Regions from separate parts of the Paenibacillus sp. ALE3 genome, predicted to be linked through region 1. Evidence: riboswitches for the same ligand, from Rfam matches in the RefSeq annotation. Region 1 holds a riboswitch; the other holds the start of a gene.

Region 1 (16,271 bases):
CCATGCTGCTGAACACGTCCTATGGACTCGTTCTGCTCGGTAAAGCAGCGCTACTGCTAGTTATGCTGGTCTTTGCAGCCAGCCAGTTCCGCAGCGCTCGACAAGCGACAGCGAGCAAACGAGCCGCCGGAGGATTGCGTGTCGAGCTGTCCGTCGGCCTGCTCGTGATGCTGTTGGCAGCGGTGCTCACTCACATGTCACCTGGCCAGGCACCTGCTGTACCGTTTGAGGAGACTCGCACTACTGGCGAATACAGCGTTACACTGGCAGTCAGCCCGAATGCTGTGGGCAGCAATGAATTTAAGGTATCCGTTCAGGATAGCAAGGGTACTGCCGTTTCAGGTATCCAGCAAGTCACATTGACGCTTACCCCTGCTGATCCTGACCAAGATCAACAGGAATTTGTTCTGCCCGTGAAGCAGCAACAGCCCTTCCGCAGTCAGGAATTGATAACCTCCGAAGGAACATGGGCGGTAAAAGTACATGCCCTGACGGCATCACTCGATGCGGTTGATGCTGAATTTACTCTGCATGTAGGCGGTAAAAAATAATTATTTTATCTAACAAGGAGCGAAATGAAGATGAATATAACGATTCAAACAGCAAAATCCAGGTTTTCCAGGTTCACAACCTCTATAGGTTTAATTGCGGCTGGTGCCTTGCTTTTTGCAGGTATGGCTAGTGCGCATGTGACGGTCAAGCCTTCCGTTTCACAACCTAATGCGTGGGAAACGTACACGTTGAAAGTGCCTGTGGAAAAAAACATTCCAACCACCAAAGTCGCTTTAAAAGTTCCTAAAGAGGTCGTTTTCAAACAATACGAGCCTGTACCGGATTGGAAGATAGCCACCGAAAAAGACAGCTCTGGCAAAATAACCACCGTCACATGGACGTCTGAAAAAGACGGCATTCAAGCGGGACAGTACCAACGCTTCAGCTTTGTAGCACAAAATGCAGACCAGAATACCGCGGCAGCCTGGGACGCCTTCCAATATTACAGTGACGGAAGTATTGTGGAATGGACAGGCGATGAAGGAAGTAACAATCCTCATTCCATTACCAAAATTACGGCAGATGCCACACCCGAAACTTCTGCTCCTGCCGCAGACAGCGGACATGATTCGGCAGGCACCGCAGAGGGCCATGCGAGCACAGATACGGCCAAAGATAACAGCAGTGCAGCGCCGACCTCGGACAATGCTGCTGAGGCTACGCCTGCCGCTTCTGCTCCAGCCAGCTCTGCTGCACAAACAACAGCACTTGTCCTCTCGATCATCGCAGTCGTGCTTGGTGCCGCAGCAGTAGGCATTGCACTCAAGCGTCGCAAGTAATCTGAGTTACAAACAACAGAGCCTTACATGTAAAAAAGCTGGTGCCATTCATTTAGGCACCAGCTTTTTTTATCGTTATCTCATCCTATCATTTTACATTCACCTATCTATCATTTTTTTGGTAAAATGATAGAAAACTCACGATTCTAACATGATAGCATTGCAATCTATTGAGCATAGGAGATCATAGGATGAAAATCGTAAATAAGGCTCTGTTATCTAGCGTTATCTTTCTGAGTACCGCAGCGGGCATCTATAGTCCCTTGGCACAAGCGGAGGCGGGTAAGGTCAGCATCATGCTGGACGGATATCCATTGCCGTTCCCTGTACAGCCTGCCATGATGAACGGCACGACGATGGTTCCCTTTCGCGCTATTTCTGAGGCTCTGGGCATTACAGTGAAATGGGATCAAGCCAGCCAAAGCATCACCGCTACCAAAGCGCAAGGCAATGCAACCAAGCAGGTGGTTCTCAAAATGGGGAGCCGCAATGCCACAGTAGATGGACAAACGGTTCAATTAACAGCATCACCGCAAACCGTACGCGGCAGCACGATGATTCCGCTGGGCTTTTTCGGGCAACAGTTTGGAGCCACAGTGAACTGGAACCAGGGAACACGGACGGTCTCTATTACATCGCCACGTGAAGCTATGTACACTGTAGGCTTCTATGCACTGTCTTCCTTTGACCAAAAATCCAAAATACCGAATTTTAATGCCGTTGCCTTCGGCTGGAGCCGAATTGATACGAACGGACAGTTCACAACGACCGGCAAAGAATATAAATGGCCTCAAGCTGCTGGAGCTGTAACGCCTGAGTCTATTCTACAGGAGGCAGATAGCCAGGGAACTTCCCCTTACCTGATGGTTTATTCTGTCGACGGTAATCATGAGCTAACCAAGGTTTTGGAAAATGTGCAGCTTCAAGAACAGACCATTTCTCAAATCGTCAGCACTGCCACCGATAAGCAGTTCAAGGGCATTACGTTAGATCTTGAAGGATTAGGCTGGAGTGGCGATAAGGCCAAAGCTCGCTCCGATTACAACGCCTTTATTAAAAAGTTATCAGCCAAAGCGCATCAAGCCGGGCTCAAGCTTACCGTCGTTTTGCATCCGCTGAATAGCTCTTACACTGGCTATGATTACAAGACGCTGGGCAATCTGGCGGACGATCTGATCATCATGGCCTATGATTACGGACAAAAATCTACGCCTGAGCCACTGGATAAAGTGGATGAAGCCATAAAGCTGGCGTTGAAGGAAACCTCGCGGGACAAGCTCATTTTGGGAATTTCAATGGGTAGCGAAAAAGACAGCACCATTAACGCCAAGATCGGTTTAGCCAAACGTTATGACCTCAAGGGAATCGCCATCTGGCGTCTGGGTATTATTGGAGAAACGGCCTGGGCGAAGATGAACGAATCGATCGAGTTTAAATAGTATCATTTTGTAAAAGGAATCCGTCCTTATTCCTCCCGCTAATGATTTTCATGCGCTTTCTATGAAATCATCGGTGGGCTTTTCTCATGTCTATCTTAGCAAAAATGCTTGCCTGACTTGGAAATTGTCTCCACAGGCTCGCATCCCTGTTCTCCGTAGAAGATCCCCCAGTCTCTCATAAAATCCAGCAACGGTCTTAACGTATCTCCCAACGGGGTAAGCGAGTATTCCACACGTGGTGGGTTCTCGTTATAAATTTCACGGTGCACAATGCCATCACGCTCCAATTCGCGCAACTGCAAGGTTAGCATCCGCTGTGTAATATTAGGCAAGGTTCGTCGAATTTCATTATAGCGCCGCGGTCCTGTGGTCAAATGATATAAAATGACTCCCTTCCACTTGCCTCCAATCACCCCAACAGTTTTCGCTACCGGACATCCAAAATTAACGCTAACTGTATGTTCCATCTCCTGTGCCATGTATTCCCCTTCTTTCTACAGGATGTAGGCTAATAGCCTCAGACCTATAACAAGGAACAAATATGTGCGTACTTGTTCCCTGCAAAAACTTTCTATATGATAACTATATATTCGATATTAGCTCTCATTATAGTAGCAGAAAACCCATAGAGTACCAACTAAACCCATATCAAAAGGAGTACATTTTATGTCCAATACATCAGCTAAAAAGCGGGAAATTCTGGATGCCTTTTTATTCAGACATGCCACGAAGGAATTCGACCCCGATCGCATCATACCTGAGGATGATTTTCAATTTATTCTCGAAACCGGACGACTTTCCCCAAGCTCCGTAGGATTTGAACCGTGGCAGTTTGTGGTCGTGCAAAATCAGGCATTGAGAGAAAAGCTGGCGGCGGTTTCCAGTGGTGGTCAAAAGCAAATTCCTGCGGCCAGCCACGTCGTCCTGATCTTGGCACGTAAGGATGTTCGTTATGATTCTCCTTACGTGGAGTACATGTATAAAGAGGTTAAGGGGATGTCTGACGAAGACTTTGCCTCCCTACCAGGCCGCTATAAGATTTTCCAGGGTGAAAACCAACGCCTGCTGGAAAACGAACGCACGTTATTTGACTGGGCCTCCAAGCAAACCTATATTGCCTTAGGCAATATGATGACAGCGGCAGCCCAGATCGGCATCGATTCCTGCCCGATTGAAGGCTTTAACTATGATCAGGTACATGCCATTTTAGAGGAAGAAGGATTGCTTGAGAACGGGCTGCTGGATATTTCAGTCATAGCCGCCTTCGGTTATCGTGCTCATGAACCCAAGCGGGAAAAATCCAGACAACCCCTGGAGAAGGTCACACGCTGGGTCCTGTAAATATTCGTCCAATACTGTTAGTCAATCTTTAAGTTTGACACAATTTGAACAGGCGGGCTTGCGATCACTCATCTTAACGATGGCCCATCGCAGCCCGCCTCTTTATTTAAAATTTTTTCTTCTACAACTGTTTGCTTATAGCCGTAGTCAAGTTATCCTATATAATAAGATGTATCTGCCTACAAAGGAGTACAGTACACGTGGAAAGATCAGAGATATTGACAAGGATTGTTATTGTCGATGATGAAGAGTTAGCTTTGGATTATATGAAGCGTCTGCTTGGCGAGTTACAAGGCATACATATTGCAGGAGCTTTTACGAATCCATTCGTGGCTAAGGACTATATTCTACTTGATGATATAGATATAGCTTTTTTGGATGTAAGACTTCCAGGGATCAGCGGAATTGAATTAGCACATCAAATTTTGGAGCACAAACCCCATATTCAGATCGTTTTTGTTACAGCCTACGATAAGTACGCTATTCAGGCCTTCGAGCTTAACGCACTGGATTATCTGCTCAAGCCGGTCACGACAGAACGTCTTATCAAAACCATGAATCGCATTCTGAAGCGTGACGATCAAGCTGCCTCCATGCCTGAGAATCAGCCTTCTGTTCTCCAGTTACAGGTTTTTCAATATGTCGTCTTTACATTACCGGATCAGCAACCCACTGTTATTCAGTGGAGGACTAAAAAGACCCAGGAGTTGTTTTTGTACTTGCTCCAAAATCATGACCAATGGGTTCGCAAATCAGCTTTGATTGAATTACTATGGCCAGAATATGAAGAAGATAAGGCCTACTCTCTTTTATATACAGCCGCTTATTACATTAGAAAAACGATAGCGCCGTATCATTCCTTTTTAGAGATTTCCAATACTAATGGCGGTTATATTTTGCACACGCAAAACGTTCTGTTAGATACAGAAAGATGGGAGTCTCTCCTGGCATCCGCTCCACAGATGAACAAGGAATCCATCCCATATTATGTAAAAATGATGGAACTTTACAAAGGCGACTATTTACAAGAATATGACTTTTGGTGGGTTGAAAGCGAACGCCAAAGGCTGCATAAAATGTGGTTATCCATATCATTAAAAATGGCAGAATGGTATAGAGGAAACTCCCAGCCAGAAGAGGCGATCTCTATTTATGAGGGCATCTGTAGTCGTCACCCCCAAGAAGAGGAAGCCTACTGGGGATTAATGAAGACCTATGCTGAGATGAATAAAAATAGCTTAGTGATCAAATGGTATGATTTATTATCATCCGTCTTATGGGAAGAGCTTCATGAGAAGCCCAATGAACAAATTACAAATTGGTTTAAAGAGTGGCAAATGGCTCATGCCTAATTTCACGACTGGGAATCATTCTCCGTACCCGTAGAGTCCCCATTAGAAGCGTCACTTACTTCGCCTCGTTCTGTATAGAGGACCTACGGGACAGAGATATTATGTTCCTTATCTTTGTACCTGGGGAACATGGAAGCTTACCGTTGTACCCTGGTTGGGAAGACTGCTAATAGATAATCCTTTACCGTATACTTGCTTCAAACGTCGATCTGTATTCCGTAATCCAATCCCGCTATCCTGTTCTTGATGAGGACTCAGCAGACGGTCCAGTTCCTCTTGACTCATGCCCACACCATCATCAATGATCGCTATTTCTGTTCCATCCTCCCGCTGCTGAATACGAATACACAATGTTCCTCCATCTATCCGATTCATGATACCATGCCTGATTGCATTTTCTGCAAGTGGCTGAATCGATAACGGTGGCAATAGCAAGTTTATCTGTTCGTCTACTTCCCATACAATATCTAGTCTATTGCCAAAGCGTTCCTTCTCTATATAAAGATAAGATTTCAGGAGAGCAAGCTCATATTCCAGTGATACGACTCTATCCAGATTTTGAGGGTTAAAGCTTGATCTTAAATATTTGCCGAATTCTTCAATAAGATTCACCATTCTGGTGTGATCCACATGACTTAAAGATGCAATGGTATTCAAGGTGTTAAACAAAAAATGAGGTTTGATTTGTGCCTGTAACCACGCAGCCTCCATCCAAAGCCTCTCCCTTGCGGACTTTTTAACATCAGTCAAGGCACGGACCCTTGATTTCAATTCCATAGAATCCACAGGCTTCATAATATAATCGTTGGCCCCTGCAAGAAATCCCGTATATAAGTCCTCCTGCTGACTACGTGCAGTCAACAGCAACACAGGCAGCTCGGAAATGCTAAAGTATTCCCTCACACGCCGAGTTAACTCATAACCCGACATTTGGGGCATCATGACATCGGCTATTATTAAATCCCATTCTCGATGATCCAGCCTATGCAAGGCATCCTGGGCACTGGTTACAGTGACAAGGTCGTAAGGCTCCGACTCCGAGGCGAGAATGCCCTCTAACACCCTTAAATTGACCGGATCATCATCTACTGCGAGTATGGCAGATCGTGCAGAGCCTGCTGCAACTTGCATCACAGCTTCGTTCTGTAGAGCTATAAAATCAGTATCTGCTTCTTCATCCATACATACCTGCTCGTTATCTCGTGATTCGTCTGGGGTAGGTGAGGGATCGAGCGGTAGTGTGAAAGAAAAGGTTGAGCCTTGACCAAGTTCAGAACTTACACTCAAAGATCCTCCATGAAGCTCCACCAATTGCTTGCTGATACTCAACCCAAGTCCAAGCCCATCCCCAATAACCGTCAAATGAGAATTTCCTTGTTCATATGGACGAAATATTCGCTTTTGCGTCTCCTCATCTATCCCAACGCCAGTGTCACGCACCTGAATACTGGCCATTTCGCCTTGGATGTGTGCGTGAACGGAAATAGTCCCCTCAGCAGTATGTTTAACAGCATTGTGAAGGAGATTGAACAGGATTTGGATTACTCGGTTTTCATCCGCTAATACATTCGGAAAATCAGCAGGGATGTTAACTACCATGTTTAAAGGTTTCCCATCTGTCATGAATTGAAGCATATCCAATACACCCGAGGCTACAGCCTTGGGCTTCAGGCTTCTTTTTTCCAGAATAATATCCTTTTCACGTAGACGTGTAACATCCAGCAAATCATTCAATAATAAGGACATACGGCGGCCGACCGTAACAAGCAATTGCATGTTTCTCCTGTTGGGTTCATCCAGAGCGCCGCCCCGGTTCTCCAGCACAGTCTGTGCTATATTGATCATCCCATGCAGTGGATTTCGCAGCTCATGAGAGGTGTTGGCTAAAAATTCATTTTTCACCTGATCAGCGCGCTGCAATCTGTCCGACAGCCTTCTCAGTTCAGCATTCGTATTAAAAAACCGTTTGAACCAATACGATGCAAATGCCACAAAAGCCAGCACAATATCCCAAGGGTAATAGGGGAGATCACTCGTTTTGAAAATGCCCCACAGCATGCTGGATGCGATGCTAATGGATGCTAGCAACAGAAAAACAGCCTCTTTTTGCCCTCTGAATGTTCTAAGAAAAGCAAGAGAGGGAACTGTAGCACATAGAGTAATAGCTGGTAATGCGATAAGAATCATAAGAAATGCATACAGGCTGGATGTAGGTGCAAGTAACACCAGAAGCGCAAAACAACAGTGGCCTATAAAAACAATCTGAATGATTCGGGATCGAACCAACAGAGACTGCGCTAGCTTCAGTACACACATGCCTATTCCAATATAGGAAAGGGTGGTTATTTTTAACGAAAGACTCAGATTAATGGGGAACCAGTCCAATAAAAGCTTGTCATCGTCTGTCAAGATGGATAATACCGTGCAGATTACAATTCCCGCAAAATACAGAAGCGCCTTCTTTTGTGGATTCATAAAAAATATAACGACTATATATAATCCGTGAAGCAGCAAAATAATACATACCATAATCTGCATTGCAATCGTGAAGTTGGTTCGGCTATTCACAGCATCCGCGCTTCCAAAAACGATAGGCTTCATAATTCCTCCACTAGCAGAGAAATCAAAATTGGATACTTGGATGACAATCTCAATGGTCTGCCTGTTCGCATCAAACATAGCAGAGAATGGAACAGTCGATCCTATATGCTGTTCGACCTTGCTAGAGACCTGACCACTATGACTAATTAAACGACCGTTCACAAATATGTTGGATGCCGTACTGATCTTTCCAATCCGAAGTCCGTATAGAGTGTCCTCCGACCTGTCACTCAAAATAAGCAGCCGATAGGTTCCAACGCCATATGCCTTATGATCCACAGGAGATACTGACTCACTCCATAATCCTGGTACCTGAATGGTCTGGCGCTGCTTCTGCATAAGTAAGGATTTCAGTTCGGCAGGAGAAGATAAAGTCCCAGGATAAAATTCCCACTCCCCATTTAATGGCAGGGTCTTTATCTCCTGCAGATTCAAGCCCCTCAGATCCAGAATTCCCGCCTTGGCCCGGGGATAATCCTGATTGTGGTAATAATCAAACCACAACAAACGCAAGCCGATAATCACGATCAGAAATAACAGCGTAATTAAAAAAAAGTTCCGCTTATTCATCTACTGGTGATCCGGCACCATACATCAACGTACCGTTGCCGGGCTCTCATCTGAACCAGCAGCATTGGATGGTGACCAATCCTCATAGTTTCACAACCTTATCTACACAAATATCATTTATCGTTCCTTAGCTCAGATTGTCCGTGCTACTCAAGCAACATACGAACCCCAGTAAGCACAATTCCAATCAGAAAACCTGTAAGCGCACCGTTAATCCGAATCCATTGTAAATCCTGCCCCAGCTTGTCCTCCATTAAAGCGATCAGTGAGGCATCATCCATTCGATTTACATTTTCTCGAACCAGATTACCAATCTGGCTATGGTTTGCTTCCACTACTCCGGTAACACCTGCTACGATCCACGAATTGATCTTGTCCAGCAGCTCCGTATTTCTCCATAAATCAGACAGCATTTGATCCAGCAAAGGTACAATGTACACCGTTACATAACTGGCATCTTCCATGTAATCCAGCAGATTACGACGAAGCTCTTCGAGCTTATCGGATATAGCTGCATCACCTTCCCAAGAATCAATAAAGGTGTTTTTCCAGTGATTTAGCCCCTCCCTGACCGTATCTTTGGCTGCCAGATGAATCAGCTGTGTGTTGAACCCATCCAGGACGGCCTGACGACGCGGATGTCCTTCATCTCGAAGCTCCGCTACGCGGTCCAGCAAAAAGTGACGAATCATCTCGCCCATACGCTCCTCATTCAAATAGCCAAGGAAAGCGTTCAGGGCAAACTGCATAAGCCCGCTGACCTGCAAGCCGCTAACAGCCTGCATCCCCAAGGTGCCTAGCGTAACCCCGGTGTCTGACCGCATTAGCCAGGACTCCGTCTGCTCCAGCGCATAATCCAACGCCCGTTGGTCATACTTTCGCTCGCCAGCTTGCCGGGCGAGCACCTCTAGCAATGGTCCTATATCGAATTCAGTCGCCTGTCGCTTAACCCCGATTGCGATGGCCGGGGCCAGCTCTGCCAGCGGAATCGAACGGACAAGTTGCTTGGCAAGAACATCTATAAAAGTAACCGCTTCGGGCGTACGTATTCCTTTTTCCACACTTTTCAGCACCAGCTCTGCCAGTCTAATCTCGGCAATTTTAGATGCAATACTTTCTTTATGAAGCAAATTATTCTCGACCGTGTTAACCAAGGCATCGGTCAGCTTTCCCCGATTTTTAGGGAGAAGCGCTGTGTGTGGAATCGGAATGCCCAGCGGATGACGGAATAACGCGGTTACGGCAAACCAGTCTGCCAACCCTCCTACAAGTCCGGCTTCAAAAGATCCGGCCAAAAGACGGGCCCAGCCAAATTGTTGAAAAGGTAACGTAGCAGCAAAGCCCGCTCCCATCATAACAAGTGACCAAGCTGCTGCGGTTTTTGTGTTTTTTGTTTTTCCCATCATGTAGTCCTCCAAACTAACAGTAAAATTTGTTTCATTACATCTGTAGTACCATCATATCATTGCCTGTGCAGATACCAAAGGTAACCATACTCTATTGTCAACAAATTGCATGATATTTAAAATTTGCACATTAGCTTAAATTGAGTTCGCATAACCACACTTATCCATACATTTTCGTGAACAAAATCACAACAATTAAGTTACAACTATTTTCTAACAAAATGAGCCCTTTGAATCATTTTGTCGAATTATGGTCCCATTTTTCTTGCAACCTAAAGGATAAATGCCTCAAAAAGTGGAATTGCAAGATTACGATATATTCATTGAGGAAATTAATTATTTCCAACCTCATTCTTTATTCCATCAATTTAAGGAATAAATTCCAGAATGACCTTATCCTTTTCAAATAGGTGCCTTCTGGTTAATTTTGTTATATGATGTATAACCCCAAATCGATACATGAATATACTTTAATGTGATAAAATAACCTTTGTAAATGGGAACTCCGGTTCTAAAAGGATATTCATGAAACAAACTACAATTGTCTTACTAAAATTGTTCTTTTGTAAAGGAATTGGATATGACAACAAACCAAAAAAATGCCCAGTATGTCTGGAGCGATGATCCAGTTGCAATTATATGTACACCCTCTGCTTTTGCTAAAAAATCCCTCTTTTATATACAGGAAATAGGCTATTTCAAAACAGATGCTTATGTAATGGAACGGCAAAAGCTCACCTCTTTTTTGCTCCTTTTTACTCTGTCTGGGAGAGGGGAATTACAATACCGGGGCAAGGATTATATATTGAAACCTCATGATATGCTTTTTATTAATTGCGAAGAATATGTACAGTACAAAACTTCCTGTCAGAAGACATGGGAGTTTATTAGTGTGAATCTATATGGCAATCTTATTGACCATTTCTACGAACAATTCGATAAACACAATAAGCCCGTAATCTCACTAAAGGATTCAAGTACAGTACTGGACAAGCTGCGCACCTTATTACATGTACAGCCAGAACGAAGCTTATCATCTGAGCTGCTCTCATCCAGGATAATCGTTGACTTGTTAACGATTATTTTACAGCACCCTTACACCAATCCCAATGCAAATTCAGATGGAACTGCAGAGGTGCGCAAGGTAAAGCAATATCTGGATCAATCCTATTGTGAGCGGATCACGCTGGATTCGCTAGCAGAAATGTTTGGTCTAAACAAGTTCAACCTGGCTAAAAACTTTAAAAAACAGATTGGCTTTTCCCCTATTGAGTATCTTATTAATGTTCGTATCACGGCTGCTCAAAGCTGGCTTAAAACTAGTGATGTAGCTATTGTGGACATCGCACAATATGTGGGCATTCCCAACACAAGTCATTTTATCAATCTGTTCAAAGAGCACATTGGAGAAACGCCTCATTCCTATCGCAAAAAATGGGGAAACCGTATAAAATAGGTCTTATGTATAATCTGCAAGCTTTCTTTGTCGATAAATAGCGAAAATCTGAGATTTAAACTTGCCTAATAGAGTACCTAACTGATAGAATAATAGTACAAGCTATTCAGGATAAATGGCAAACTTGTCGAAAGGCAAGGACGCAAAGCTACAGGGCCTTCTGTATGATGGCAGCCAGCTACCGGTTGAAGTGGCTTTTTGTCGTGCTTATTTTTCCCGAAAACTTTATACGAAATGGCAAACCTGTCGAAAGGCAGGGACGCAAAGCTATAGGGCCTTCTATTGATGATGGCAGCCTGGCCACCGAAAGGAAGTTTTTTATGGGGAAAATGATACTTTCCACACTTCTCCTATTTTTCATGCTGTCCGCAATTCTCTTAAATTCGACAATTTACGCTGCTGATAGTGTTGCATGGTTGGACCAAAACAATGTAAATCATGGGACGGTCAGTGTGCGCTACCCTGTTAAACCTAACGTTAAAACCAAGATTTTGGTTACCAAAGATGCACAAAAATACTCTTATAATTTAACACCCGGGAAATCCGAAGAAGTATTTCCTCTCCAAATGGGTAATGGGAACTATAACATCAGTATTTTAGAACAGCTTAGTGGTAATCAATATAAAGTGATAGGACAAGATACGATCGAGTTAAAGCTAAACGATAGCAAAGCGGTGTATCTTAATTCCGTTCAAAATATTAACTGGAGTAGTACTAATCAAGCGATTCAAAAAGCCCGTGAGTTAACCCAAGGTGCAACAACGGATCGCGAGAAGCTGCAAAAAATCTATGACTACGTAATTAGTCATATCAAGTATGACTCCAATCAGGCCTTTGCCTTAACGACTGACTATCTGCCACAAATTGATCATACGCTAAGCTCTCAAAAAGATATTTGTTATGGTTATGCTTCACTGATGGCTGCTATGTTACGAAGTGTAGATGTACCAACCAAGCTGGTTATGGGCAAATCTTCCTACGTGGACACTTATCATGCCTGGAATGAGGTCTACATCGATAATCAGTGGGTGGTCGTAGACACTACAGTAGATGCAGCACTGTATATGGGTAAACAGAAATTCGAAATGGTCAAAGATCCCTCCAAATACATTAAAACAAAGCAATATTAATATCAATGTTTTTAATTCATATTTTTTAAAAAATGAAAAAATAGAACTACATTTCTTGAAGAGCCTTGATCACATGATCAAGGCTCTTTTTCTATCCTTGTTGAGAAATTGTTGAGATGTGGCATGTATTCTAGTCCAGGAAGACAATGAGATTTCCAACCATTATCTAATTTCGAGTCAAAAGGAGGAGGTTCATCCCGAACATGAATTTTCATAAATTCTGAACAAGTAATTAATGCGGCTAACATAGCATCATATGAATGAATGATGAATATATAAATACAGTTCTCTCGACCTCGAAGGAATAACCATTAGCCGTTAAATAAGAGTATTTTAAGAATAGGAGATTTGTTTACCGTATGAGAAAAAAATGGAATACAGCAACGGTTGCGCTATTGCTCTTTTTGCAGTGTTTGTTCAGCACAACACAAGCTTATGCACAAAATCCCGACTCTACTCTGCCAGTGACCCCAGGAACCGATCCGGTTCAGAGTGTGACTAACGATGTTTATCCAATGCCCTCAGAGCCAATTAACATCCCACCTGCTGTCCCGGCTCCAGTCCCTGAACCAACTGCTGGCTCAACTTCTGAAGTTAGGGCAACTCAAGAAAGTATTTTAACCAAGCTAACCCTTACAGATTCTACTGGAAGTGTTATTGATGCAGTGTATAATCCCGATAGCCGTATTGATATTGGTTCCGCCATCCATTTAGGCTATGAATGGGAACTGCCGAACCATACGTATAAAGCTGGAGACACCTTTACCTTTCAATTACCTGAGCAATTCCAAATTTACACAGATATTACGTCTCCTTTGACGAATACAGATGGAGAAGTAGGTCATTTTACCGTAGACCGTCAAGGTAAAGTGGTTATGACATTTAATGATTACGTAGAAAGCCACTCTAATGTCAGCGGTAAGCTAGAGATCAAAACTGAATTTAGCACACAAATAGAAAAAGGCAGTACACAAGTTATTATTGCGATCCCGATCAAAGGCGGCGAGCAAACGGCTATCGTAAATATTAAGCCTGCAGCTGGTCCTACAATGGAGAAACAAGGAAAGTTTGATGGAAAAGACCAAATTCATTGGACAGTTGACGTAAATAAACACTTGGATCCTATCAAACACGCTGTAGTAACCGACCCAACTCCCCAAGGACTAGAACTAGTCAAGGACTCCATCCGGGTAAACCATTTACAAATTAATGTGAACGGAACCACCGTGCTGGGGGACACTGTTAGCGCAGATAAGTATACAGTAGAGGCTGATCCGGTTGTGCCGGGCTTCAGAATCCGTTTTAACGAGGAGAGTATTAACAGCGCCTACCGAATTCAATACTCCACAAACATAACAAGCGAGGATACTCGTTTCTCCAACACAGCCACTTTTTCAGGGGACGATGTGAAGGATACCTCCGCAACAGCTACAGTCACTGTTCAACGCGGGGATTTTTTAAGCAAAAAAGTGGAGAAATACGACCCAGTCACACAAACGATCTCATGGGCAATCAAATATAATTTTGCCAACAAAAAAATTCCCGCAGCTAAAGCCGCGTTAAGTGACCGTTTTAATAACAGCCAACAACTCATCATAAATTCACTTAAAGTGTATAAAGGGGATACACAGGATGAGCTCCCTGCATCCCAATACAGCGTCACTCCAGTTACTGACGATCATGGTACCAATGGTTTCAATCTGCTTTTCAATACGGATATTGAAGCCCCATATACCATCCGTTATCAAACAAAGGCTATAGATCGTGTAGTTAAAAATAGTAAAATAACGAACAGTGTAACTTCTGATGGGGTAACAAAAGAAACAACCACCGAACTGAAAAGTATAATTATCACCAAAGGCTATAAGGAACCGAACTATAACACCAAAACAATTCCTTGGGTCATTTCTATTAATGCGGATAAGTATACAATGGATCAAATCGTTATCGACGATGCCTTTCCGAATGGCGGTCTGGCCTTATTGCCGAACACATTGAAGATCCAAAGCGCGGACGGAAAAACAACACTAACATCACCGACAGACTACGAACTGATCCCTCTTACGCTGGATTACAAAAAAGGGTTCACTATACGTTTTCATAAAAAGATTCAAGACACGTACACCATTAACTACACAACTACCTTTAACAATGAATGGAAAATCGACAAAACCAAGCCGGACTTTTGGAATAAAGCCTCTATCACTTGGTTATACAACGGAACAACACAAACTGCTGAGGCCGAAGCTCGATTATGGCCGGACAATATGACCCAGCAAAATGGGGCGAAGTCAGGTAGTTACAATGCCAGCTCCAAGCAAATTACATGGGACATTAAGGCCAACTATAACCGCAAAACTCTGAATCATGCTGAAATTAGGGATACCTTGTTACAAGGGCAAAAACTGGTCCCAAATTCTGTTAAGGTATACGATATGACCCTGCTTGGATGGTGGAATGGCGTACAGAAAGGGGCCGAAGTACCTTCGAGCCAATATACTCTGGTTTTACCTTCCGCCGCTAACAACAACGAACTGCGCATCCAGTTTAACCAGTCCATCAACTCTCCTTACTGGGTCACTTTCCAAACAACATTGGAAGGGGAGCTTATTGATAAAGAGATTAACAATAACGCTCTGCTTATGGATGGAAAAAATGTAGATTCGGAATGGGCTGCCAAAGTGTCTGTACCCCACGGCGGAGAATACGTGACAAAGTCCGGTGCTCAGAATGGAAATAAAATCGACTGGAACATCCATATCAATGAAGGGCAATCCCATGTTTCCAATGCGAAGATCGTGGATACGCCCAGCAATAATCAAATTCTGATTGAAGATTCCTTTCATCTATACTCCACCAAAGTGTCTGCCAACGGAGAAGCTGTTAGGGACACTGAGTTAGTCAAGGATCAGGATTATAAGCTAAAAATAACAACGACTGCTCAAGGTCAGCAATCCTTTGAGCTTGCCTTTGCGAAGGCTATATCATCGGGTTATATTTTGCAATATCAATCCTTTCTTCAAGCTGAAGACAAGGCAAAAGTGAGCAATAAGGTTAATTTCGAGGGCGACCGTTTGACCACCGAAATCAGGGAAACAAGTAAGGAAATTACCGTGCGCACATCCTCTGGTTCAGGATCAGGAGGAGGAGTTACGGGAAGTCTGGAGATTACCAAAGTTGATGAGGACGATCACAATAAGGTTCTATCCGGGGCACGTTTTGCACTCTATGACAAGAATCAGAAAAGAGCACCTCTTGTCCAAACTACCAATTCGGACGGGAAAATCGTATTTTCTTCATTGAGTTATGATGACTATATCCTGGAGGAGCTTACTGCTCCTGAAGGCTACAAAATAACAGCGCCAAAAACAGAAATCAAAATAGATACAACTATTAAACAAAGTTCAGGCATTAAACAAATCGTAATCACCAACAAAAAAGACACTCCTGTTGATCCGGGTCCGGGTACACCTACTGATCCAGGCACCCCTACAAACCCAGGTACGCCTACAAACCCAGGTACACCTACCGATCCGGGTACACCTACGAGTCCGGGCTCAGGCAAAAAACATGATAAGGACCCTGAAATAACTGAACCTCCGGCGACGCCTGTTACGCCCGTAACAACCGAAGAACCGAAAATTA
Region 2 (16,271 bases), 940 kb from region 1:
TGAGCATCAGCGTCATTCCTACATTTTGACCTGTAATGTCGATCATGTGATCAAGCTCCGCAAGGATGATGAATTCCGTAAGGTATATTCGGATGCCGGAGCTGTAGTGGCTGATGGAATGCCTATCATTTGGGCGTCTAAGTTACTGAAAAAGCCCCTCAAACAAAAGGTGTCAGGCTCCGATTTGTTCACCCGGCTGGGAGAGGCTTTTGAGGATCGAGGCTATCGTTTGTTTTTTCTGGGTGCAGCTGACGGTATTCCTGAGAAGGCTATGCTTAATCTCCAGGAATCCTATCCAAACATGAATGTGGTGGGCTGCTATTCTCCTTCTTATGGCTTTGAGAAAAACGAAGAGGAGAACAGATACATTATCCAGTTACTTCAAGAGGCTCGCCCAGACATCGTTTTTGTAGGTGTAGGAGCACCAAAGCAGGAAAAATGGATTTACAGATATTATGAGACTTACCGCGCTCCAGTTTCGATTGGGGTGGGAGCGACCTTTGATTTCCTGTCGGGGAATGTAAAGAGAGCACCGGAGCTGATGCAGAAGACAGGATTTGAATGGTTTTGGAGGTTGTCTCAGGAGCCTAAACGATTGTGGAAAAGATATTTGATTGAGGATTCCCAGTTCCTCGTTCTGCTGTTTAAAGAGATGTTCAAGCGGAAGCAGATGAAGGGAGGCCAGGGGTGAGAAACATGAGTCGGTTGGCAGATCAGCAGATTTCCTTCTGGCTAGGAAGCCGGCGTGGAATCGGCATGATTGGTATGGGGGTGCTGGCTTGTATGCTGCCACTCGCCATCGGATTTGTCAGCGCCAAGATGAATCCCACCACGAGCCAGCAGGGAGCCATATTGCTGGCGATCGTTTTTCCGGCCTTCCTGCTGGCGATCTTGCAATCACGGTTACTGATTTCTTACACACTGGTGGTGTGGGCAGTAGGCCCGGAAATCCGCCGCATTGCAGATTGGTTGGAGGGAACGTATCACTCGGTTTCCTTGTTGAGCGTGGCGCCGCTGCTGGTAAGCAGCATGCTGATCATTCCTGTGCTGCGGGGTATTCATCTGGCGGAAAAGCCATTAACCCGAATTGCTGTATTTTTCGGCATAGAATTGGCCTACGGAAGTGTGGTCGGGTTATTCAAAAATGGTATTGTTTTTGCTTATGATTTGGCCAATTATGTGGTTCCATTGCTTCTATTGCCTTATCTTGCGATTAAGCCAATGAAAGCAAAGGAGCTGGACCGACTGCTGTATTCATACGCCAACATTGCTGTTCTTGTAGCGATATACGGCATTATTCAGTACTTGACGGTGCCTCCTTGGGATGCATTTTGGATGAATCATGTGGAAATGAATTCCATTGGGATGCCAGAACCGCTTCAAATCAGAGTGTTTTCTTCCATGAACTCGCCCGGCCCATGCGCTATTTTCCTGGCAATGGCACTTGTACCGATGCTGATGGAGAAACGGTGGCGAGGCACTTTGGGATGGATTGGAGTCCTGCTAACAGTTGTTTGTCTTTTGGTCACGCTCGTACGTTCAGCCTGGCTGATTGCATTCGTCATGTTGCTGGCTTACATTCTCAGCTCATCCTCCAAAGGAAAGTGGAAGACTCTGTTTCAACTTGCTATCGTCGGCCTTCTTCTCTACATCATCGTTCCAAAACTTCCGGGGGCAGAAGGTTTGGTGGCTCGCATGCAGACGTTGACAGATATTCAACAGGATCATTCGTACAATGAACGTTTGGATCTACTGCATACAATGCTTCCGGCGATTACTAGCAATCCGGTCGGGCAGGGGATCGGGAGTGTAGGAATCGGAACCAAGCTTGATAACGGCGGCGATCTCGGTGAACTTGGGATTATGGATAATGGATATATTGCCATTTTCCTCACCTTCGGTATTTGCGGAGCATTCTTTTTCTTCGGTGGTCTGATCGTTATCATCAAGCGCCTTCTCGTCCGTATTGCCGAACGGAATTCCAGTCAGCCTTATATCAGACTGGCGTTGGCTACATGGGCCGGAGCTGTAGCCAGTCTCATATCGGATAATGGTTTCCCCGGTATGCGCGGCTATTTGATCTGGATGATGATCGGAATAGGACTATGGGCAAAAGATGTCATCGCGGAAAGAAGGTAAAGGCTGTGCAAAACTTACAAGCATTATCCGCACCTGTCCGGACACTATGGTCCACGGTGATTCGGTTTGCCAAAAGCAAGGATAACAGCTCTGCAGCAGTAAAAACGATGATATTCAGTATGCTGATTCTCGTTGTGAATATGTTGACTGGTGTGCTGACGGCACGATTCTTGGGTCCTACTGGACGCGGAGAACAGACAGCGATGGTGAACTGGTCCCAATTTCTTGCCTTCTGCATGAGCTTCGGTGTTCCATCTGCATTGATTTACAATGCCAAAAGGAAACCTGAGGAAACGGGTAAGCTGTATGGTCTGGCCTTGCTGCTGGCTACGGTGTTCGGGGGGATGGCGACACTCATCGGAGTATTTCTAATTCCTTATTGGCTGCGCTCTTTTTCTTCATCGGTCATACTTTTCGCGCAGTGCTCCATGATGATGTGTCCACTCATAGCGATTTCACAGATCAATAATGCATTGCTTCAAGTTCGCTCGGAATATAAACAGTACAATTTATTTCGGTATCTGGTACCACTTAGTACGCTGCTTGGACTGGCGATTCTGATCCTGACGGGGACGATGAATCCGTACACCTCAGCATTGGCCTACTTACTGCCAGGCTTGCCGATCTATATCGGTGTCACGATACGAATGATTCGGCTGTACAAACCAAAGGTGAAGAACAGCTGGACGCAATTTAAAAATCTCTTTACCTACGGTATGGGTTCATACGGGAATGATCTCATGGGGCAGGTTTCCACTTACATTGACCAGATTTTGATTGCGGGTCTGCTCAGACCCGCTGATCTCGGTTTATATGCGGTAGCGGTCAGCCTGGCCCGGATGGTAAATGTATTTTCAACCTCGATCATTGTCGTGCTGTTTCCCAAAGCCTCCGGACTGGATAAGGAAGAGGCGGTGGCCATAACATTTCGGGCATTTCGAGTGACTTCAACGGCAACCTTTCTGGCTGCGGTGATGTTAATGCTGGTTGCTCCGTTCGTATTCACCTTGTTATATGGTCAAGAGTTTAAACAAGCGCTTACGGTATTCCGGTTTCTGGTGCTTGAGGTTGCTATCAGTGGAGGTACCATGGTGCTGGCACAACAATTTATGGCGTTGGGTAAGCCCAAACTGGTTACCATTCTACAGGGTGTCGGATTGGCGCTCGTCATTCCATTGCTGTCCATACTCGTGCCGAGATATGGATTGACGGGTGCAGGGATAGCAATGCTGTCTTCGGGGATTTTACGGTTCGTTTTCATTTTATGTAATGTTAAGTTCGTTCTGAAAATGAAAATTCCAAGACTGGTTATTTCCAAACAAGATTTTCAATGGCTCCGATCAACGATGTCACACTACATCCGGAAAAAGCCAGTTAACGGTTAGATAAAGAAGGAGGCACCCGCTAATGAACCACATGTCTAGCGTTCCCGCGGACAACCGGATATCCGTAGTTATTATCGCTCAGGATGATGGCATTCGAATTACTGCTGCCATCAAATCCTGCCAGCCCTTTGCGGACGATATCGTCGTCATTGACGGAGGGAGCAAGGACAATACGATTCAGGTAGCTGAATCATTGGGCTGTCGGGTGTTTTCCAACCCATGGCCCGGTTATGCCAAACAGCGCATGTTTGGTGTTGATAAAGCGGAATTTGATTGGATTTTCCTGATTGATACAGACGAAGTAGTGGATGCAGAGTTGCTTGGTGACTTATTGAAAGTAAAGGAAACGCTCCACGATCCGGCCAAAGCCTATTCCGTATTTCGCATTGGCGATTTTCTCGGCAAATGGATGAACAAAGGCGAGTATTTGGTTCGTTTGTACAATCGGCGAATTTATGGCATTACGAATAGTCTTGTTCATGAAATGCCAGATGTAGCCTCTTCTCAGATCATCCATCTGGAGGGCGTGTTATGGCACTATGGATTCCGCAGCATCAGTGATCATATGACCCGTTTTAACAAATATACAGATCTGGAAGCAGAGACGGCATTTAACAAAGGAAGATCCTTTCGAATTACCAGACTGTTGTGGAGGCCCCCCGCCCGCTTTGTACAGAAGTATTTTGTTCAAGGCTTATACCGCAAGGGGTTAGCGGGTTTTGCTGTAGCCGTTTTCTGGGTGATGTATGAGTTTCTCGTCTGTTTCAAGCATTATGAGTTAACCAAGCGGCGAAAAAAGATAGAAGTCGTGGATGGCGGACAGACCGAGCAGAAAGGAGAAACCAGCTATGTCGTACAATAACGGATTTCGTATCGCGGCAACGGGATTGAGCTGGCCGTCCTTACAGCCAGGAGGTCTCAACACATATTTCAAATCCATCTGTGAGCAGCTTACGCTAGAGCGCAATACGCTGGATGCTCTAATTTGTAGTGATGAGCAGCCTCAGGCTGAACGTATTCGTATTCATTCGATTGGCAGCAAGCAGCAATCCATCTGGAAGCGCCGAGAGCTGATGCAAAAATATGCAGCAGAACTGTTCGACAAGCAACCGATCGATGTGCTGTATTCCCATTTTGCTCCTTATAGTGTCGGACCGGCACTGGAGGCGAAAAAAAGAGGAATCCCGGTCGTTACCACCTTCCACGGACCGTGGACGGAGGAAATGAAGATTGAAGGACAGGGAATTAAGCATTTTCTTAAAACGACGTTGGCCAAATCCATTGAAATGAAAGCTTATGGTCTGGCGGATAAATTTATAGTGCTAAGCGAGACTTTTCGGGATATTTTGCACGAGCACTATAAAGTACCACTTAGCAAAATTCATATTATTCCTGGTGCGGCGAATGTAGAAAGGTTTCATCCGGCAGAGGATCAGGAGGCTGTACGTAAGCGGCTGAATTTGCCGCAAAATGCGACGATTGTGCTAACCGTTCGTCGTCTTGTTAATCGCATGGGACTGCTACAGCTACTCGAAGCATGGCGACGAGTAACCGAGCGACACCCTGATCATCTGCTGCTGATTGGTGGAAAGGGTCCCTTGATGGAGGAATTGGCTTCCAAGGTGGCGGAATACAATCTTCATAACCATGTAAGGTTGCTTGGTTATGTGTCGGATGAGGAGCTGCCCCTGTACCATCAAGCCTCGAACTTGTTTGTTGTGCCAACACAGGCACTAGAGGGTTTCGGTCTGATCACAGTTGAGGCGATGGCCTCGGGCCTACCGGTGCTGGCCACTCCTGTAGGCGGCAACAAGGAAATCTTAAGAGGATTCCGTCCTGAGCTATTGTTCCAGGGGACGGACAGTGAAGCTATTGCTGCAGGGTTGCTACGTGTGCTGGATCATCGTGAACTTCTACCGAATGCACGGGAATGCCGGGACCATGTCCTGAGCAGATATACATGGGGACATGTAGCGGAACAGGTAGAAGAGGTGTTCCGACAGGTCCTTGACAGAAAGGCGGCGGCGAAATGATGAGAGTAGCTTATATTGACCATACGGCAAGATGGAGCGGCGGCGAAGTCGCTTTGTATAACATCCTGACGAATATCGGGGAACATATCGACCCGCTCGTTATTTTGGCGGAGGAGGGCGATTTGGCAGATCGGCTTCGGCAGCGTGATATTGATGTGCGTATCGTTCCACTAGATGATTCGATTCGCAATCGGGGACGAAATGCCGTTAATCTGGGTGCACCTGCAGCAGCCTTTCGGTTGCTGGCTTACGGCAGAAAACTTGCGCCATTGCTGCGTGAGGAAAAAGTCGTGTGTGTGCACACAAACTCACTCAAATCTGCACTGTATGGTGCAGTAGCCGCCAAATCGGCGAAGCTGCCGTTGATCTGGCATATCCGTGACCACATCGGTCCACCGTATCTGAAGCCGATTGTAGCCAAAGGGATTCGGCTCATGTCCCGCTTTTTGCCTAACGGTGTGATTGCCAATTCCAAATCCACGCTGAGTGCATTGGAATTACCCCCGGACAAAAAGACGCTCGTCGTCTACTCCGCTTTTGCCAAAGCAATTACGGCTCGTGATACGGCTGCGCATTTGCGTGGCGATGACTCGTTTAACGTCGTATTGGTCGGCAGATTGGCGGAATGGAAGGGACAACATATTTTATTGGAAGCGGCACGTTCTTTTTTACCAGATCAGCGTGTGAAATTCTGGCTGGCTGGAGATGCGTTGTTCGGAGAAGAGGAATACAAACAACGATTGGAATCCACGATGCGCGAATATGGGTTGACCAACGTCAATCTGATGGGACACGTCGATGACATTCAGGGTCTGATGCAGCGCTGTGACCTGCTAATTCATACTTCCATTACACCGGAGCCATTCGGTCAAGTCATTATTGAGGGCATGGCTGCAGGTTTACCAGTGATCGCTTCAAACGAAGGTGGTCCCAAGGAAACGGTGGTACCTAATGAAACCGGGCTGCTCATTGAACCGGGAGACCCGGCCAAGCTGGAAGAAGCCATCCGCTGGATGCTGGAGCATCCACAGGAACGTCAGCAGATGGGTGAGAGAGGGATGGAACGGGTCAAGAAACATTTTGTCATCGAGAACACTGTTAAGGATATAGTTCATTACTATAAGGGTTTGTTGGCAGGAGTCTGACCGACATTCGCGTTAAAGGATGATTCAGATGAAAATAGCGATAGCACATGATTACCTAATCCAAATGGGCGGAGCGGAAAGGGTAGTAGAGGTATTCCATGATATGTATCCGGAGGCTCCCATCTTCACAACGGTGTTCAGCGACGAGCGCCTGTCGCGCAACTTGAAGGATGCGGATATTAGAGCCACTTGGCTACAAAACATCCCAGGAGTGAAGACCAATTTCAAAGGAGTGCTGCCGCTGTATCCCATCGCTATCCGTGATTTTGATTTTAGGGATTTCGACATTGTTTTAAGCTCCAGCAGCGCATTTATGAAAAGCATCCAGGTACCCAAACATACGTTTCACATTTGTTACTGTCACACACCGATGCGGTTTGCCTGGGATTACGATACATATATGGCCCGGCAGTCCAAATCCAACCTGCTCAAAAATATGCTAAAGCTGTACATGAACAGGCTGAAAACATGGGATGCCAAAACTTCTCGCAACGTAGACCAGTTTATCGCCAATTCTTCCGTCGTCAAACGGAGAATTCTGCACTATTACCAACGGGAGGCAGATGTTATTTTCCCTCCTATCAATACATCCCGTTTCAAACGTGCTACAAGCATCGGTGACTATTATTTGATCGTATCCCGATTGGTGTCTTACAAGCGCATTGATCTCGCGATCGAGGCATTCAAACGTAACGGTCTCAAGCTGCGCATCGTTGGCGAAGGACCGGATCGTAAACGACTCGAAGGTATGGCTGCCCCGAACATTGAGTTCCTCGGCAGACTTGAGGACGAAGAGGTTAACAAGTTGATGGCCGAATGTCGGGCGCTTGTCTTTCCGGGGGAAGAGGACTTCGGTATTACGCCTTTGGAGGCGAATGCGGCCGGGCGGCCAGTTATCGCTTTTCAGGGCGGGGGAGCGCTGGATACGATTGTTCCTCAGGTGAACGGCGTATTTTTCCGCAAGCATCAAGTAGACGATGTGCTGGAGGCCGTCGCAAAAGTTGAGCAACATGCATGGAATGTGGACGATATCATTACCCATGCTCGCAAATTTGATGAAGATAACTTCAAGGATCAATTGAAAAAGTATGTAGAACAAGCCTATGTGAACTTTCTAAAAGGAGGATGAACGGAATGAAGCTGGCTGTAATCGGTACTGGATACGTTGGACTCGTCTCGGGTGTGTGTTTTGCGCAAAAAGGTAATGAGGTGATTTGTGTCGATCTGGAGCAGTACAAAATCGACATGTTGAACCGGGCAGAATCTCCGATTTATGAACCGGGTATTGAGGAATTGATCGCGTTGAATCTGGAAGCTGGCCGTTTGGAGTTCACCTCGGATTTGGCCGATGCGGTACGTCGCTCGGATATCGTCATTTTAGCAGTAGGTACGCCTTCACTGGCTAACGGCGAGGCGAATTTGTCCTACATTGAACAGGCGGCCGCCGATGTCGGGAAAGCCATGAACGGGTACAAGATTATTATGACTAAGAGTACCGTACCTGTCGGAACAAACGAAAAGATTAAGGACGTAGTGGCTCGTCATACGAGTTTGTCTTTTGATATTGTATCCGCGCCGGAGTTCCTGAGAGAAGGCTCAGCCATCAATGATACGCTTCATCCAGATCGCGTCATTATTGGTTTGGACAATACAGGTTTGCGTGAAACAATGGTCACTCTGCATCAGGTATTCACGGATAAAATCTATGTGACGGATATCCGCAGTGCTGAAATGATCAAATATGCCTCCAATGCGTTCCTGGCAACTAAAATTTCGTTTATTAACGAGATTGCTAATATTTGTGAAAAGGTTGGCGCGGACGTTACCTGTGTGGCTGAAGGTATGGGCATGGACAAACGGATTGGTTCCTCTTTCCTGCAAGCAGGGATCGGATACGGGGGCTCTTGCTTCCCGAAAGATACGAATGCGCTCATCCAAATTGCGGGTAATGTAGACTATGAATTTAAGTTGTTAAAATCGGTGGTAGAGGTAAATACCGACCAGCGCTTTATGATTGTATCCAAGCTGCGTGAATCGCTGGGTCAGCTAAACGGCGTATCGATTGGCATTTGGGGCCTCGCCTTCAAGCCCAATACAGATGATATCCGCGAAGCTCCAGCACTGGAAATCGTAGAAACGCTCATTCAGGCAGGTGCTATTGTCAAGCTGTATGATCCCATTGCGATGGATAAATTCAAGGAGCGCGTGGATCACCCGAATATTATATGGTGCTCCTCCCCGCAGCAAGCCGCCGAAAGAAGCGATGCTGTGTGCCTGCTGACGGATTGGGAAGAGTTCAAAGAAGTTGATCTCGTGCAATTGGGCTCCATTCTACACAAGCCAGTGCTGATTGATGGTCGCAACGTATTCACCGAGGAACAGATCCAAGGCTCTGGGCTGGAATACTACTCCGTGGGTCGTCCGCGGATGAGTGGATGGAACAGAGATAAAGTGGAAGTTTAAAAAGTGACAGATTAAAAAGTGACTGTGGTGATGTGGGAGGCGCTGAAGGCGCTGCGCGTCCAGATTGTTCTTCCGATTGCTGTTACCCCCGGATTTTCTGGATTGTATAAAACATTCAAAGGTTAAAATCCGGGGATAAAGGCAAACGCTGACGCTTCTTCAGAACAATTCTGCCCGCTCCGCTGCTTTTGCCGCACCAAGTCACGATGTTTAATCTCCCACCTTATGGGATGGGAGTAGAAGGGCGTATCAGAAGGAGCGGCACAGTTGAAGCCGCTCCTTCCGATTAAGACGCCATTGCAGTTGTCGCAGTAATCTTGGCAAGGCGTTACGAAACCTCGATTACTAGAAGCTTGCAAGCCCAGCGGGCAAGCGCCGAAAGCGTGAGATTTTTACAGGCTGACCGGACTTAATAATGTCCGGTCGTGCCTTTTGCACCACAAGGTATGATCGATATGATGCATTTTTGAGTAGCGCAGGAATGGATTTGAATCTGGAGAAGCGATAGCGTTCGCCTTTGGACCGGGATTCAAACCTTGATACGATATTATACAATCGAATGAATCCCGGTCCAACAGCGATCGTAAGATCAAATCCAGCCCGTAGCGGGTCACTCAACCTTGCCCCATTCGATCACCAACCAATATAGAGAGGAAGTGGAGATTTATGAAGCTCGTACTTTTGTCTGGTGGTTCCGGTAAAAGATTATGGCCGTTATCCAACGATTCCCGTTCCAAACAATTTTTGAAGGTACTGGAGAGCCCAGAAGGGATTTCGGAATCCATGGTACAGCGGGTATGGAGACAATTGGGAGACAACGGATTATCCGAATCCTCGTTTATTGCGACAGGGAGAGCGCAGGTCGAAATGATCCAGAGTCAAGTCGGATCGAATACGCGCATCATTGTTGAGCCGGAACGCAGAGATACTTTTCCTGCGATTGCGCTGACAGCGACTTATCTATATTCCATTGCGGGTGTTTCGCCTGATGAAATTATAGCTATATTGCCTGTAGATCCTTATGTAGAGGATGCTTTCTTTGCTTCCGTAGCCCAACTCGAACATACACTTCAGGAGAGTGAAGGAAAGCTTGCACTAATCGGGGTTGTCCCTTCCTATCCTTCAGAGAAATACGGTTATATTATTCCGAAAAACGATGCCACCCAAGGTAGCACAGGCTACTGCGAAGTGAGCCATTTTCAAGAGAAACCCGACCGGGAGCAGGCGGAGCGTCTAATAGAACGCAATGCTCTATGGAACTGCGGGGTTTTTGCATTCAAATTAAGCTATTTGCTGGATATTTTGGCATCAAAGGGCCTGCCGCTGAATTATGAAGAAATGCAAAAACAATATGCGTCTCTGGAAAAAATCAGCTTTGACTACGAAGTAGTCGAGAAGGAAAAAGACATCGTGGTGCTTCCGTACGATGGTTTTTGGAAGGATCTAGGAACTTGGAATACACTCACAGAAGAGATGTCTCATCAGCAAGTGGGTAGAGGGGTAGTAACGGAAGATTGCGTCAATACGAGTCTTATTAATGAGTTGGACATTCCTGTGGCGATCATTGGAACGAATGATCTGATTGTAGCCGCTAGCCCAGATGGCATTCTTGTGACCAATAAGGCAGAAAGTCCACGCATCAAGGAAGTGCTCAAGGCTCATGATCAGCGTCCAATGTATGAAGAACGTCGTTGGGGACAGTATCGGGTTGTAGACTATGTAAAGTATGACGAGGGTAATGAGGTACTGACCAAACGAATCCGCGTACACAAAGGTAAAAATATCAGCTACCAGCTTCACTTCAAACGAAGTGAAATCTGGACCATTATTAGCGGCGAAGCGGAAATTATTTTGAATGAGAAGCTACATAAAGTGAAGGCCGGTGACGTAGTTCGCATCCCTGAAGGGACGAAGCATAGCATTTTGGCTGTAACCGATGTGGATTTGATTGAAGTTCAGACTGGCTCTGAGTTGGTTGAAGAGGATATTGTACGCTTTTGTATGGATTGGAATGAAATTTCTCGTCATCAATTTATCTCGTAATTATTTGCGTAAAAACGTAAAAAAGAAGATTTGATGAAAAATAATGGCCCAAACTGTCGAAATTGGGCGAAAACCTGTAAATTCATGAACATGACCTATTAAATTTTGGTAAAAAAAAGTCGATACTTAGGGTAAGAAGGAATCCAAACTCCTTCCAACGATAAACGCAGCCCTGTCGAAAGACTGGTACGCAAAGCTAAAGGGCCTTCCCGTAAGGATGGCAGCCTGGCTACCGAAAGGAAGAGCTAAAGTGAGATTCAATTTTATTCCTCTGTATCGACTGATACGTCATGTACTCCCCGTTGTTATACTTTTTTCTTTGTTTCCCGTCGGCTTTGGTGATTCTCTGTCTGTGGTGAATGCCGCTTCATTACAACCTGTTAATTCGGACGCTTCTACTCAGGCCCGTGAACTATACAATTATTTACTCAGCATCTCTGGAAAGAAAACAGTCACTGGTCAGCATGATTATCTGGAAAGTCCAGATGAATTAAGCAACAAGGTCCAAAAAATCAGCCAGGCGTATGTGGGTCTGCACGGCTATGAGATGGGAGCCATCTCTGGTCAATCCGACACTACAGAAGCAGCACAACGTAAAAATGTCGTCGATAGCGCTATTCGTTGGAGCAGAGCTGGTGGCATTGTGACGATGACTTTTCATGAAGCGTTGCCGGGTAGACCGCTGACTTGGGCCAATGTGCAGGCGAAAGTAAGTCAGGCGGAGTTCAATAAATACGTGACACCAGGCACTACGCAGTATAACCTCTTCATTGCCGATCTGGATAAGGTCGCTGTATCGTTAAAGCAGCTTCGTGATGCAGGTGTTCCAGTATTGTGGAGACCTTATCATGAAATGAATGGTGACTGGTTCTGGTGGGGAAACAAAAACAATTTCAATCAGCTATGGAATATCATGTACGACCGTTTTGTAAACACGCATCAGTTGAACAATCTGCTGTGGGTGTGGAGTCCCAATGCTCCCAATTCCTACACTGTCCCGTATACCCCGAAATATCCGGGGGATGACAAAGTGGATATTTTGGCAGTAGACATCTACAACAATGATTTTAAGCAAAGTCATTATGAAGGACTGCTCGGGTTGGCACGGAATAAGCCGATTGCCATTGGCGAGCATGGTGAGATGCCTAGCTCTGAGGTGCTGCAGGCACAGCCCAAATGGGTGTATTCCATGACTTGGGGCAAGATGCTGACTGAGAATAACACAACCAATCAAATACAGGATTATATGAACGATTCGAGGAGTTTGACACGGGATGATGTGAAAAATGGGCTGGCAGCAATCCAACAACCTGGGGCAGATGTGCCGACTTTACCGGATGAGGGACAAAGTGAGCCTATCCCGGTTCCGCCAGTAGTAATCGTACCCCCAGCTCCGACTCCTCCTTCTGTTCCTGATGTAGTATATGTGAACGGGCTGCGGGGCGAATATTTTAACAATATGAATGTGAACGGCAGTCCTGTTTTGATCCGTACAGACAGCAAGCTGGATTATAACTGGCGCGCCGTTGCTGCTGATCCCAAGGTAAATGCCGACCAGTTCTCGGTTCGCTGGACAGGTAAAATCAAACCACAATACAGCGAGACCTATACATTTACAACTATATCCGATGATGGTATTCGCGTATGGGTAGACGGCAAGCTGGTGATTGACAGTTGGTTCAAACAAAGCTGGACAGAGCGTAAAGGCAGTATTGCTTTGGAAGCAGGTAAAATGGTAGATCTAAAAGTGGAATACTATGATGAAAAAGGCGATGCGATGGCTCGTCTGATGTGGGAAAGTCAGCATGAAGCGAAAGCGGTGGTTCCCGGAAACGCTTTGTTTCTTCCTTGATAGATACTCTTTCCCGGTCATAAATTTTGAGGAGAGAGGGTGTATCATATGATGAAAAAATGGTTGACCCATAGGTATACGGTCGTATTATCCGGATTACTAGGTGTCGCAGCTCTAGCCATGATCGCTTGGTTTATATACACGCCTTCAAAAAGTGCAGAATTGCAGACGGATAAGGTAGCGGCGGCCAGTCCAGTATGGAAGCTGGGCCAGAGGGATGACTCTTCAGCGGAATTTAAAGGAGTAGTCGGTAGGGATAATATCGAAATTTCTGCAGCAGCAGCTTCTACTGAATCCTCTGCTAAAGGAACATTCTCGGCGTTGTCGGAAGCAGAGAGTACAACAGTTCCGGTATTGCTCAGCAGTGGTGATATTCCTCCAGGTTTGAATGCATCCACGAATCCAGAACTGTCACTTCAGTATAAACTGAATCAGGTTCCTCCCAATGGTATGATATTCCGTGTTCGGATTTTGGATGCGGGCAAAGCGGTGCCGCAGATGGCAGTCTTTTCAAATCATCAGCTGTCCGGAATTATTCAGATTGCCGGGGTATCCGGTACTGGGAGTACCTATAACTTCAAAAATAACTACGAGCTGTATATCCCCAAAGAACAATTGCAAAGTGGTGTTAACGTACTCAAGCTAAAGACAGCGCGCTGCCTATACTGCTCCTCTGCAGAAGATAAAAATGTGTGGTGGACTTGGGATGACTTGAGCTTGGAGACGTTAGCTTCCCCTGCGGCCGAACCAGTACATGGGAAATATATACTGACCGGTACGAATGTGAATAATAAAGAATTTTATTATGATCAGGGTGCAGTTAAGCATCTACCTTACGTTCTCAAATGGCTGGGAATTGCTTATAGTGGCAACGTCATGAGGGTAACTTGTGCCAGTAATGTAGGCAAGGCATGCACAGATGTGGATGATTACTATCAAACGTTAAAGCAGTATAATATGCAATCGTCTGCTTTGTATCTATACACAGGTGATATCAAGCTGCAAAAAGATGGTACTCTGCCAGAGACGGCCAAGCAAAAGTTGCGTGATTATGTAAAAAAATACGGTTCATACCTTCAATATTATGAAGTAGATAACGAACCTGGATTGTTTAACCGTTCCAAGGCGGTAGACCTGGCTGTGGCTAAGTGGTTGAATACGGAAGGCAAGCAATTGGCACCGCATCTCAAAACCGTAGCGCCGGGTTGGGCCTACTGGCCGACATACTCTACCAAGGCGTGCAAAAATCAAACCGGAGGTACGCAAAAATGCGGTGATCCGGATGGATGGGAACGGGACCCGGCGCAGCGTAAACAGCTGGAAGAAGTCACCGACCTGACCAACGGACATGCCTACGGTGAATCGTATAATGAAGAGGGCGGGGGCAGCTTCGTTCAGAATTTGAAAACCTTCGGTGGTTCGAGCAACGGACTAGCGAAAAAGATGCTAAACACGGAGTTTGGTACTAACGATACGCATCGAGACAATCCTGATTACGGGGCTAGTCAGCCACAAGCAGCTGCATTCGATCGGATTATGCGATCGCAAATCGGGTTTGCCGATATGTTTATCCAGCACGCTGCTTTTTATAAGGATTATACGCTGTTTAAAACGGGCTTTGATCTGCAAAGTCACAACCCGGCTAACACGGAAATTTATCCGTTTGGGCAAGGACAGGACACTCGCGTTAAGATCATGAGACGCTTGAGTCTAGCGTATGCTACGCATGGTAAACCGCTGACTTATACCATACTGAATCCAGAGGAGACGAAGGATAAGATGGTCTATGTTCGCGCGGTGGATACATCCAAGCTTAAACCACTGGCAGGTAGCGGCGCTACCTCGAACAAATTGCTGGTGAACCTAGTGAATTTTGAATCCACAACGCAGACCGTTCGTGTGCGGGTAACGATGCCGAAAGCTGGCTTGTACACGGGGGAACGTTTCGGAGCGGGTTCCACCTACTCTCAGGCGCAGCGATCCATATCAGGGCTCAAGGCTTCTCCTGCCCTTGATTTCGAAGAAAAGCTGGGGCCTGGCGAATCGGTACAATATATTTTGGAATTAAAAAGCACAGATCAGGCCGCAGCCTCTGCTCCAACAGAGGTCAAAGCCGCCTCTATTCAAGATGGAGCGGTGAAGATTAATTGGCTTCAAGCAGAAGGCGTAACTTCCTATGATGTGCTGCGTGCTGACCGGACAGACGGTGCCTATCAGGTGATTGCCTCGCAAGTAGAAGGAAGCGCGTATACGGACCGCACCGTAAAAGCTGGAAGTCATTATGTCTACAAAGTCCGAGCGACCGGAGGTACTCAGGTTTCTCAGGCAGCCGAGGTTGCTTAGTTACACCGGAATGCATATAGGACCTTACCTCATGAATATCTAACATCATTCCGAAAGAAAGCAAAAAAGAACCTATCAGGAGAAAATAGGACCTGACAGGTTCTTTTTTATTTGTAAATCGTTCTGAATTGCCAATACTTTACGTATAATGGAGAAAAAAATAAGAAAATCCTTTTATATTCTCGTCATAAGACGACAACATTGCAGGTATGTATTCATATATAATAGTTTTGTTCATGACTATACATACATGGTTTGTAGGGAATTTCTTTCCGGTGACCAAGACTAATAAAGTGAGGTTAGTGCTGAATGAACAAGGAAACAGAATTAGGGGGGAATGGCCCTCTTCTTCGAGACAACGCACGGAAAGCAGGCAAAGCAGCCATCCACTTGGACATCCGGAACATTTTGCTCCAATGTGGGATCACGACACCAGAATGGCTGGAGGGCGATGCTGATAGAACGAAGTACCGGAAAGACAAGCGCGTGTAATTTTCAGTTGCTGATCCTACTTGAGCAAAACATCAAGCAGCGGCGCGTTCCTTATTCCATCATTCGTTCCATTCGAACAAACGCGATAAAACGTTTGGCTTCTTCCTCAGACAAGGTGCGTCCGTCAATCGTCAGGTTAAAACGTTGCAGGATATTCTCGTCGGACAGTTCAAGCTGATCCACAAATTCCCTCACATCTGAATCCAATATTGCTGTCGGGTGGCTCGTACGTCCCACCAAATAATCGATGGTTACCTCGAAAATATCAGCGAGCTTGGTCAGGGTCTCAAAGTCTGGCTTGCGTCTATTTTTTTCATAGTGAGAAAGAGCCGCCCGCGTAATTCCGAGGGATTGCGCTAATTCCTCTTGTTTTAGT

What was found. Region 1 has a riboswitch for cyclic di-GMP ahead of ACXHJ2_RS21650 (transglutaminase-like domain-containing protein). Riboswitches for the same ligand answer to the same signal wherever they lie in the genome.
Region 2: another riboswitch for cyclic di-GMP. It lies ahead of ACXHJ2_RS17385 (glycosyl hydrolase); the one in region 1 lies ahead of ACXHJ2_RS21650 (transglutaminase-like domain-containing protein).

The regions. Positions count from the first base shown of each region.
Region 1 covers NZ_CM134214.1:4,819,575-4,835,845, forward strand. The annotation lists gene ACXHJ2_RS21605 (copper resistance CopC/CopD family protein) at 1-551, shown strand, start outside; gene ACXHJ2_RS21610 (YcnI family copper-binding membrane protein) at 582-1,331, shown strand; gene ACXHJ2_RS21615 (stalk domain-containing protein) at 1,523-2,770, shown strand; gene ACXHJ2_RS21620 (winged helix-turn-helix transcriptional regulator) at 2,866-3,249, opposite strand; gene ACXHJ2_RS21625 (NAD(P)H-dependent oxidoreductase) at 3,437-4,111, shown strand; gene ACXHJ2_RS21630 (response regulator) at 4,312-5,463, shown strand; gene ACXHJ2_RS21635 (hybrid sensor histidine kinase/response regulator) at 5,572-8,634, opposite strand; gene ACXHJ2_RS21640 (DUF445 domain-containing protein) at 8,781-10,037, opposite strand; gene ACXHJ2_RS21645 (helix-turn-helix transcriptional regulator) at 10,621-11,496, shown strand; cyclic di-GMP riboswitch class I at 11,604-11,682, shown strand; cyclic di-GMP riboswitch class I at 11,723-11,804, shown strand; gene ACXHJ2_RS21650 (transglutaminase-like domain-containing protein) at 11,856-12,626, shown strand; gene ACXHJ2_RS21655 (LPXTG cell wall anchor domain-containing protein) at 12,986-16,271, shown strand, end outside.
Region 2 covers NZ_CM134214.1:3,883,471-3,899,741, reverse strand. The annotation lists gene ACXHJ2_RS17435 (WecB/TagA/CpsF family glycosyltransferase) at 1-691, shown strand, start outside; gene ACXHJ2_RS17430 (O-antigen ligase family protein) at 697-2,139, shown strand; gene ACXHJ2_RS17425 (lipopolysaccharide biosynthesis protein) at 2,145-3,524, shown strand; gene ACXHJ2_RS17420 (glycosyltransferase family 2 protein) at 3,547-4,386, shown strand; gene ACXHJ2_RS17415 (glycosyltransferase family 4 protein) at 4,373-5,557, shown strand; gene ACXHJ2_RS17410 (glycosyltransferase family 4 protein) at 5,554-6,702, shown strand; gene ACXHJ2_RS17405 (glycosyltransferase) at 6,731-7,831, shown strand; gene ACXHJ2_RS17400 (UDP-glucose dehydrogenase family protein) at 7,837-9,165, shown strand; gene ACXHJ2_RS17395 (hypothetical protein) at 9,511-9,783, opposite strand; gene ACXHJ2_RS17390 (sugar phosphate nucleotidyltransferase) at 9,832-11,208, shown strand; cyclic di-GMP riboswitch class I at 11,364-11,445, shown strand; gene ACXHJ2_RS17385 (glycosyl hydrolase) at 11,459-13,060, shown strand; gene ACXHJ2_RS17380 (hypothetical protein) at 13,109-15,403, shown strand; gene ACXHJ2_RS17375 (hypothetical protein) at 15,713-15,895, shown strand; gene ACXHJ2_RS17370 (helix-turn-helix domain-containing protein) at 15,947-16,271, opposite strand, start outside.